DNA from 2 places in the Martelella sp. FOR1707 genome. Region 2 is predicted to be linked to the other one. Evidence: riboswitches for the same ligand, from Rfam matches in the RefSeq annotation. Region 2 holds a riboswitch; the other holds the start of a gene.
What was found. A riboswitch is a leader RNA that binds a small molecule or an ion and turns the genes downstream of it on or off. The one in region 2 is predicted to bind thiamine pyrophosphate.

Region 1: another riboswitch for thiamine pyrophosphate. It lies ahead of thiB (thiamine ABC transporter substrate binding subunit); the one in region 2 lies ahead of thiC (phosphomethylpyrimidine synthase ThiC).

The regions. Positions count from the first base shown of each region.
Region 1 is NZ_JBAKFP010000005.1:306,279-310,489, reverse strand. It holds gene thiP (thiamine/thiamine pyrophosphate ABC transporter permease) at 1-489, opposite strand, end outside; gene thiB (thiamine ABC transporter substrate binding subunit) at 865-1,875, opposite strand; TPP riboswitch at 1,912-2,010, opposite strand; gene V6765_RS15700 (FKBP-type peptidyl-prolyl cis-trans isomerase) at 2,239-2,676, shown strand; gene V6765_RS15695 (glucan biosynthesis protein) at 3,050-4,211, shown strand, end outside.
Region 2 is NZ_JBAKFP010000008.1:237,975-242,185, reverse strand. It holds gene V6765_RS21095 (SIMPL domain-containing protein) at 1-377, shown strand, start outside; gene thiC (phosphomethylpyrimidine synthase ThiC) at 734-2,536, opposite strand; TPP riboswitch at 2,634-2,768, opposite strand; gene V6765_RS21085 (autotransporter domain-containing protein) at 2,885-4,211, opposite strand, start outside.

The sequences.
Region 1 (4,211 bases), on a different contig from region 2:
CTCCAGCCCCGCCAGAAACAGGCGGGCGGCGAGCGGCAGGTTGAAATAGACATGGGCCAGCAGAATGCCCTGCAGACCGTAGATCTGGAGCGGGCGACCGAAACCGGCCAGCGTCAGCAGATCGTTGAATATCCCCTGCCGGCCCCAGATACCGATCAGCCCCAGCGCGCCGATCAACACCGGCAGGCCGAGCGGCACCGCCATCAGCCGCACGATCCACAGCCGGCCCGGAAAATGCGGACGCCGCGCCAGCGCCAGCGCAACCGGAATGGCCAGCGCCACCGAAATCAGCGTCGACAGCGTGGCCTGCCAGAGCGTGAAGCGCAGGATGCGCCAGACATAGGGCTCCTCGAACACCGCCACCGAAGCCTGCAGCCGCCCGAACCCGGAAAGCGCTATAATGGCGATCGCGATAAAGCCGATGACGCCGGCGAGGGCTGCGATGCCGTAGCCATAGCTGCGGCGGCGTTCGGAGGAGGACATCAGCATGGCGCGGCCCTCTCGCTCAGGCGCAGGCGGGCGGATGAGCCCGGCAGCGCGTGGAGAATGAATCTGCAGCCTTGTGCTGGACCCGTCGGCCACCTCGCCTTTCAGGGAGCGGGTCTATTGCGTATGTGCCGCGCGTCTTGCTTCCAGTATTCTCTCCCGCTGGCGGGAGAGATGCCCCGAGAGGGGCAGTGAGGGTGGCGCGGCGTATCAGATCGTGAGGGCGTTTGCGGGGAAAGACTCCCCCCTCACTGTCGCTGTCGCGACATCTCTCCCCTCCGGGGCGAGAAGATTGGGGGGCTATGCGGCGCGGTTCGCCGCACTGCGCCGGAGGCGAGGTAGCCTCGCGCTCGCGCCTCACCGCCGGACCTATCGCTCTCACCGCGCGCTCATGGCGTTCAGCCATTCGTCGATCCATTTCTGGCGGTTTTCGGCGACGACGCCGGGGGCAAATTGCAGGGTCTTTTGCGGTTTGACGGCGTTTTCGAAGGCGGCGGGCAGCGGTTCGCTGGTCGCGGCCGCCGGCATCATCCAGTTATGGGTCGGGATCGCGTCCTGGAAGCCGGGGGTCAGGATGAATTCGAGGAAGGACCTTGCAAGGTCGGGATCATCGGCCATCGTCGTCATGCCGGCGACCTCGATCTGGATGTAGAGCCCGTCCTGGAAATCGATCGCCTTGTAGCGGCCGCTCCCCTCCTCGATCTCGTGATAGGCCGGCGATGTGGTGTAGGACAGCACCATTGGCGCCTCGCCGCTGGTGAACAGGCCGTAAGCCTCCGACCAGCCCGGCGCGACCGTCAGAATCCGGTCGGAGAGTTTTTCCCATTGGGCGGCAGCGTCATCGCCATAGACCGATTTCATCCACAACAGCATGCCGAGGCCCGGCGTCGAGGTGCGCGGGTCCTCGATCACCAGTTTCTGGTCGGCGGGGCCGTTCACCAGTTCGTCGAGCGTTGTCGGCGGGTTGTCGATGCTTTCGGTATCGTAGACGATGTCGAACCAGCCGTAATCGAACGGCACGAAGATATCGTCGGAAAAGCCGCCGGGGATATCGGCCGCCTCGGTCGAGACGCCGGATTTTGCGAAGAAGCCGGTTTCCTTCGCCTCGTGCACAAGATTGTTGTCGAGGCCCAGAACGATATCGGCCGGGCTCGATTGGCCTTCGAGCTTCAGCCGGTTGAGGAGCGCAACGCCGTCCTCGACGCTGACGAATTTCAGCGTGCAGCCGCAGGTCTTCTCGAAGGCTTCCTTCACCAACGGCCCGGGTCCCCATTCGGCATCGAAGCTTTCATAGGTATAGACGGTGAGGACCTTGTTCTCCTGAGCGCCTGCCGGCAGCGCCGGAAGGGCCGCAAGCGCGAGAATGGCGATGGTCGTGCGATAGGTCATGACGCCTCCTTGTGTTCGGTACTGAAGGGGAAAACGGCGTCCTGCGCGTCTAATCCCTCCGCCGGTGCTAGCCGGATCAGGTTCTTCGGGTTGGCCGCAGGCCTCTCAGCGAAAATCGCACCCCGTTAGAGCTGACCAAACACCTATCGCGGCGGTCCCGGCATTTCAAGAGGCGCACGATTTGAAAAAACGGCCCGGAAGCACTAGGTAGAGGGCGTGTCCGGCGTGCCGGACGAAAAGTCGGTCGTCATGCGAAATAAAGCGTGTCGGCTCATCCTTCAGGGGCGAAAGCACTCTGGAAAACCGAAAACGGCGCGGCCGATCTCGGCCAGCGTGCAGTGTTTCAAGGAAGGAGCACACGAGATGACAGAAGCAAAAGCGGGCGATACCGTTCGTATTCACTACACCGGAACTCTCAATGACGGTTCGACCTTCGACAGTTCCGAAGGCCGCCAGCCGCTGGAATTCACCGTCGGCGCCGGCCAGATCATTCCCGGCCTCGACCGCGAGATCGCCGGCATGAATGTTGGCGACAGCCGCGACGTGAAGGTCGATTCCAGCGAAGCCTATGGCCCCCATGACCCGCAGAAGGTGCAGGTCGTGCCGCGCTCCGCCATGCCGCAGGAAGTGGAAGTTGCCCCCGGCATGCAGCTTCAGGCGCGCACGCCCGACGGCCAGACCGTGCCGCTGATCGTGACCAAGGTCGAGGAACAGGAAGTCACCGTCGACGCCAATCATCCGCTCGCGGGCCAGGATTTGAATTTTGCCGTCGAACTGGTCGAGATCGTGAAGGCCGCCTGATCAGGGCCTTCCGCGCCGTTTTCGAACTATGTGAAAATATTGCGGCGCGAAGGTGGCACATTGCCATGATTTTGCCATTCTTTGGCTGAATGGCTTTGCTAATAATGGGCTGGTACGCAAATGTGTGTGTCAGCCCTTTTTGATGAGCCATCCCCATGCCGGATTCCCGGAACGTCTATTTTATCGATCGAAAATATTCTTCTTCAGCGATGGAACCGAAACGGGCCTGCCTCGTTTGTGACTCGTCCGCGCCCGTCTGGGGACGGGCGTTCGCGCAACCGCGCCTGCGCGCTTCCGGCGGGCGAAGGGAATGAGTATGCTGCTCTGCACCATTTCATTTTATCTATCCATTTAAAGCCAACGGGATTTACGCATGAAGAGACGAACCTTTCTGGCCCAGACCGCGGTCGGCGTGCTCGCTCTTTCGGGGGTGGGCGGCAAGGCCTTCGCGCAGCAGGCGGTCGAGCCGGGAAAGATGCCGGAAGCCAATGCAACGGTCGAGGCGTCAGCGCCGCCTCCTGACGCGTTCAATTTCGACACGCTTACCGAACAGATGAAGGCCAAGGCCGGGGAGGCTTACGAGGAGCCCTCCCAGGAGGTCCCCGAACCGTTCCGGGACCTTCAATATGATGATTACCGCGCGATCCGCTACGATCCCAACAAGGCGATCTGGCGCGACCAGTCCGATTTTCAGCTTCAGGCCTTCGCGCTCGGCTGGCTGTTCAAGACGCCGGTCGATATCTACGAGGTCGCCGACGGCGTTGCGCAGAAACTCGAGTTCACCGGCGATGACTTCATCTACCGCGCGCCGCTCGACGTCGAGCAGTTTCATGGCGTCAAGCTGCCGGGGGTCGCGGGCTTCCGGATCAACTATCCGCTGAACCGCCCGGAAGTTTCCGACGAGCTGATCTCGTTCCTGGGCTCGTCCTATTTCCGCGCGCTCGGCCAGAACAATCTCTATGGCCTTTCGGCGCGCGGCCTTGCGATCAATACCGCGACCAGCCAGGGCGAGGAGTTTCCGCGCTTTTCCGCCTTCTACATCATGCGGCCGGGCACGGAGAAGGACAAGATCACCGTTTTTGCGGCGCTTGATGGTCCGAGCGTGACCGGCGCCTACCGTTTCGTGATCACGCCGGGCAAGAATACGCGCATGGATGTCACCGCGCGACTCTTTTTCCGGAACGATATCGAGCGTCTCGGCGTTGCCCCTATGACTTCCATGTTCCTGTTCGGTCCCGCCAACCATCATGCCTTTGATGATTATCGGGAGCGGGTCCACGACAGCGAGGGTCTCAAGATCGTGCGTGCCGACGGCACCGAGCTTTGGCGCAATCTGCAGAATGCCAAGACGCTCGCCAATTCGTTCTTTGGCGAGACCAATCCGCGGGCGTTCGGCCTCTACCAGCGCCATCGCGGGTTCGAGGATTATCAGGACGCCGAGGCCCATTACGAGCGGCGGCCGTCGCTTCTGGTGGAGCCGGCCGGAAACTGGGGCAAGGGCACGATTTCGCTGGTCGAGATCCCGACCGACAAGG
Region 2 (4,211 bases):
GCTACGAGGTCCAGAACGGCCTCAATGTCCGGGTGCGCGATCTTTCGAAGCTCTCTGCCGTGCTCGATCAGGCAGTCAAGCTCGGTGTCAACTCCGGCGGCGGGATATCGTTCTCCAACAGCGATCCTTCCGCCGCGGAGGACGAGGCCCGGCGCGAGGCTGTCGCCAACGCGCTGGCCAAGGCCGAAACGCTGGCCGAGGCCGCCGGGGTCACGCTCGGCAAGGTGATGTCGATCTCCGAGCAGAGCTCGATGCCGCAGCCAATGATGATGCGCGCCGACGTGATGATGGCAAAAGCCGAGGGCGCCCCGCCGATCGCGGCCGGCGAAAACACCTACAACATCACCGTCAACATGACGCTGGCGATCGAGCAGTAAAGCCGGTTCCTCTTGAGGCCGCCCGCCCCCAGGGCTGGAAAGAACCCGTCGCTTCGTCGCGAGCGACGGCAATTTCCGGTCCGGGGGCGGGCCGCTCTCCGGAACCCAGCGTCCGATCCTGTGGCGGTGGGATTTCCCTCTGCCGCCGCCGGCGCTCAACCGGCCGACGGGGCGGAAAAATCTCGCAATCGCCTCCTCCTTTTTCGGAGCTCGTCATGCGCCGCTTATAAGATGCACCACTTCAGCCGCCATGCCGCCGGCGGGCTCTCGCCTTCGTCGCAAGGCTGTGGGCGGCCGCCCAGACGCCCGGCGGCGGCTCGGCCCTGAGCGGGGCGAGGCCGATCACCAGGGCCGGCTCATTTCACATCCTCCAGGGGCATATAAAGCGCGCCCCCCTCGCGGAATTTTTCGGCCATCGCCGCCATGCCCTCTTTCTGGGCCTCCGCCCTGATGTCATGGCTTATGCGCATCGAGCAGAATTTCGGCCCGCACATGGAGCAGAAATGCGCCACCTTGTGCGCCTCCTTCGGCAAGGTTTCGTCGTGCATCGATCGCGCGGTCTCGGGATCGAGCGCGAGGTTGAACTGGTCTTCCCAGCGAAACTCGAACCGCGCGCGGCTGAGGGCGTCATCGCGAATCCGCGCCGCCGGATGGCCCTTGGCGAGATCGGCGGCATGGGCGGCGATCTTGTAGGTGATCACGCCGACCTTGACGTCGTCGCGGTCGGGCAGGCCGAGATGCTCCTTGGGCGTTACGTAGCAAAGCATTGCCGTGCCGAACCAGCCGATCATCGCCGCGCCTATGCCGGAGGTGATGTGGTCATAGCCGGGCGCGATGTCCGTGGTCAGCGGGCCGAGCGTGTAGAATGGCGCTTCGCCGCACACCGCGAGCTGTTTGTTCATATTGGCCTTGATCTTGTGCATCGGAACATGGCCCGGGCCTTCGATCATCACCTGGCAGTCCCTGGCCCAGGCGATCTGCGTGAGCTCGCCGAGTGTCTCCAGTTCGGCGAACTGCGCCGCGTCATTCGCATCGGCGATCGAACCGGGCCGGAGGCCGTCGCCGAGCGAGAAGGAAACGTCATAGGCCCGGCAGATATCGCAGATTTCCTCGAAATGGTCGTATAGAAAGCTCTCCTTGTGATGGTGCAGGCACCACTTCGCCATGATCGAGCCGCCGCGCGAGACGATGCCGGTGACACGGTTCACCGTCATCGGGATCATGTGCAGCCGCACGCCGGCATGGATGGTGAAATAGTCCACACCCTGCTCGGCCTGCTCGATCAGCGTGTCGCGGAACACCTCCCAGGAAAGGTCCTCGGCAATGCCGCCCACCTTTTCCAGGGCCTGATAGAGCGGAACCGTACCGATCGGCACCGGCGCATTGCGGATGATCCAGTCGCGGATATTGTGGATGTTGCGACCCGTGGACAGGTCCATCACCGTGTCGGCGCCCCAGCGGATCGCCCAGACCATCTTTTCCACTTCCTCAGCCATCGAGGAGGTGACGGCCGAGTTGCCAATATTGGCGTTGATCTTGACCAGAAAATTGCGGCCGATCGCCATCGGCTCGGCTTCCGGGTGATTGATGTTCGACGGGATGATTGCCCGGCCGCGCGCCACCTCGTCGCGCACGAATTCCGGGGTGATGAAATCGGGAATCTCGGCGCCGAAGGCTTCGCCATCACGGGCCAAATCCTGTTTTGCCGCCGCGCGGCCAAGATTTTCACGGATGGCGACGAATTCCATTTCGGGCGTCACGATCCCGGCGCGGGCATAGGCCAACTGGGTCACGGCGCGGCTATCTCTTGCGCGCAGCGGCTTGTGGCGCACAGGAAATTCCGGCGTCAGACGCGCGCCTGCGGCAAAGCCGTTGTCTTCGGGCTTCACATGACGCCCTGCATAGCGCTCGGTGTCATTGCGCGCGGCGATCCAGGTCTCGCGCAGACGCGGCAGGCCACGCTCAATGGCGATTTCGACGTCTGGATCCGTATAGGGTCCGGAACTGTCGTAGACGGTCACGGGCGGCTCGTCGGCCGTTGGATGCAGGTCGATCGCGCGCATGGGCACGCGAATATCGGGATTGAGAACGCCAGCCTGCCAGACTCGGCGCGAGGCCGGCAACGGCCCGGTGGTGACGGTTGGGGAAAGGTCTTTCATCGGTCGGAGCCTCCAGTGCTCGATGCGTTGGAGACCCAGTTCGCCGTAATGAATGGAGAGGGGCTGCGTGAAAATACGCCAGGGCAACTCAGCCGTGACCGCAGCAGATGCACCATCCCTACGCCAGTGTGAACTGGATCAGGTTCATCGGGTCACTGCGCTGCGCGTCGCCATAAAGGCAGACGGGCGATCAGTATCTCAGCCCCTTGTCGGGACCCCCCGGGTGAATGCGCAAAGACTGCATTCCGTCCCGCGGTTTGTCAACTGAAAGACTGGCGGCTGCACCATTGCAACAGTCTTGCCTCAGCCGGGCGGGAATGACCCCGCCCGGCTGGTCGTGTTTTCAGATCAGAACTTCACCTGGAGCCTTGCGTTGACGCCGTTGTAGCTGACGTCGTCGCCGAACTGGCCCTGGTAGGACACGCCGATCGTGGTGTTGGCCGACAGGTCGAAATCGAGGCCGGCCTCGACCACGGCGGCATCCTCGGCAACGGCGACGCCGGTGATGGCGAACGGCGTCGAGCCCGCAAACGCTTGCGTGACGGACGGCGTGATATCGCCGAAGGCGTGACGCCAGCCGATCATCCCGCTTGCCTTCGCCCGCGTCTGGCCGAGCATGAAGTCGGACGAGACGCGCAAACCCACGGTGGTGAAGGTCGTGTCGGAGCTGCCGCTTGCGCCGCTCAATGCCTCCGCGCCGCCGCTTTCGCCATAGCCATCCGTATCCAGATTGACATAGGCGAGGTTGGCGAACGGCTCCAGCTGAACGTCGGAGAGATCGAACTGATAGCCGAGTTCGCCGAAGGCCTGGAAGGTGCCGGCGTCATAGCTGCTGTCGAGCGCATTCGTAAGGCCCGGGATGTACACCGAACGGCTGGTGTCGATCTGGTGCCACGTATAGGCGAGACCCGAACGGAAGCCGAGGCCGCCCCATTGCGAACCGGCATAAAGGCCGAGCGAGTAGTTGTCGCTGGAACCCGACGACGCGCGGTCGTCAACGTCGAAGCTCGAATGGCTGTAGCCGGCGAGCGCGCCGACGCGCCAGGTTTCGGCAAACGGGATGTCGACGCCGACAAGCAGGCCACCCGTCGCGCTGTCGAGGCCGGCGGCATTGGCGTTGCCGTCGAACTTGTTCCACGCTCCGAAGGCGCTGCCCCAGGCGGCGATGCCGTCTGCCTGATCGGGAGCGACGAGGTTCGCTCCGTCCGGCCCATAGGCCAGAACCGGCGCCGACGATGCGCCGACCGTGCCGAAGGCTGCCCGCAGGCGATCGGCCTCCGCGCCGCGGACGATGCCGCTTTCCTCGATCAGCGCGGATTTGACCGATGCATGGATCTCGCCGGAAAGCTGATCGAAGCCGTTGCGGATGAAATCGGGATCGTCCGGCAGCATGACGATCGCGTCATAGAGCGCGTTTCCTGCGGTAAAGCCGATCGACTCCACGCTTGCCGCCACGGCCGCCTGATTGGCGGTTTGAGCCACCGATGCGAAATCGCGGTCGTTGCGCTGCAGCTTCAGGCCGATTTCGCTCGTGCCATAGATGAAGTCGGGCGTCAGGAACGCGAAGTCGGAGGTGACGCTTGCGAATTCGCCCTCGATCTGGCCGGCTGACAGCACGGTGTAGGTCGAGCGCGGATCATAGACGCCGTCAAAGCCGATATGGGCGAGCGTTCCG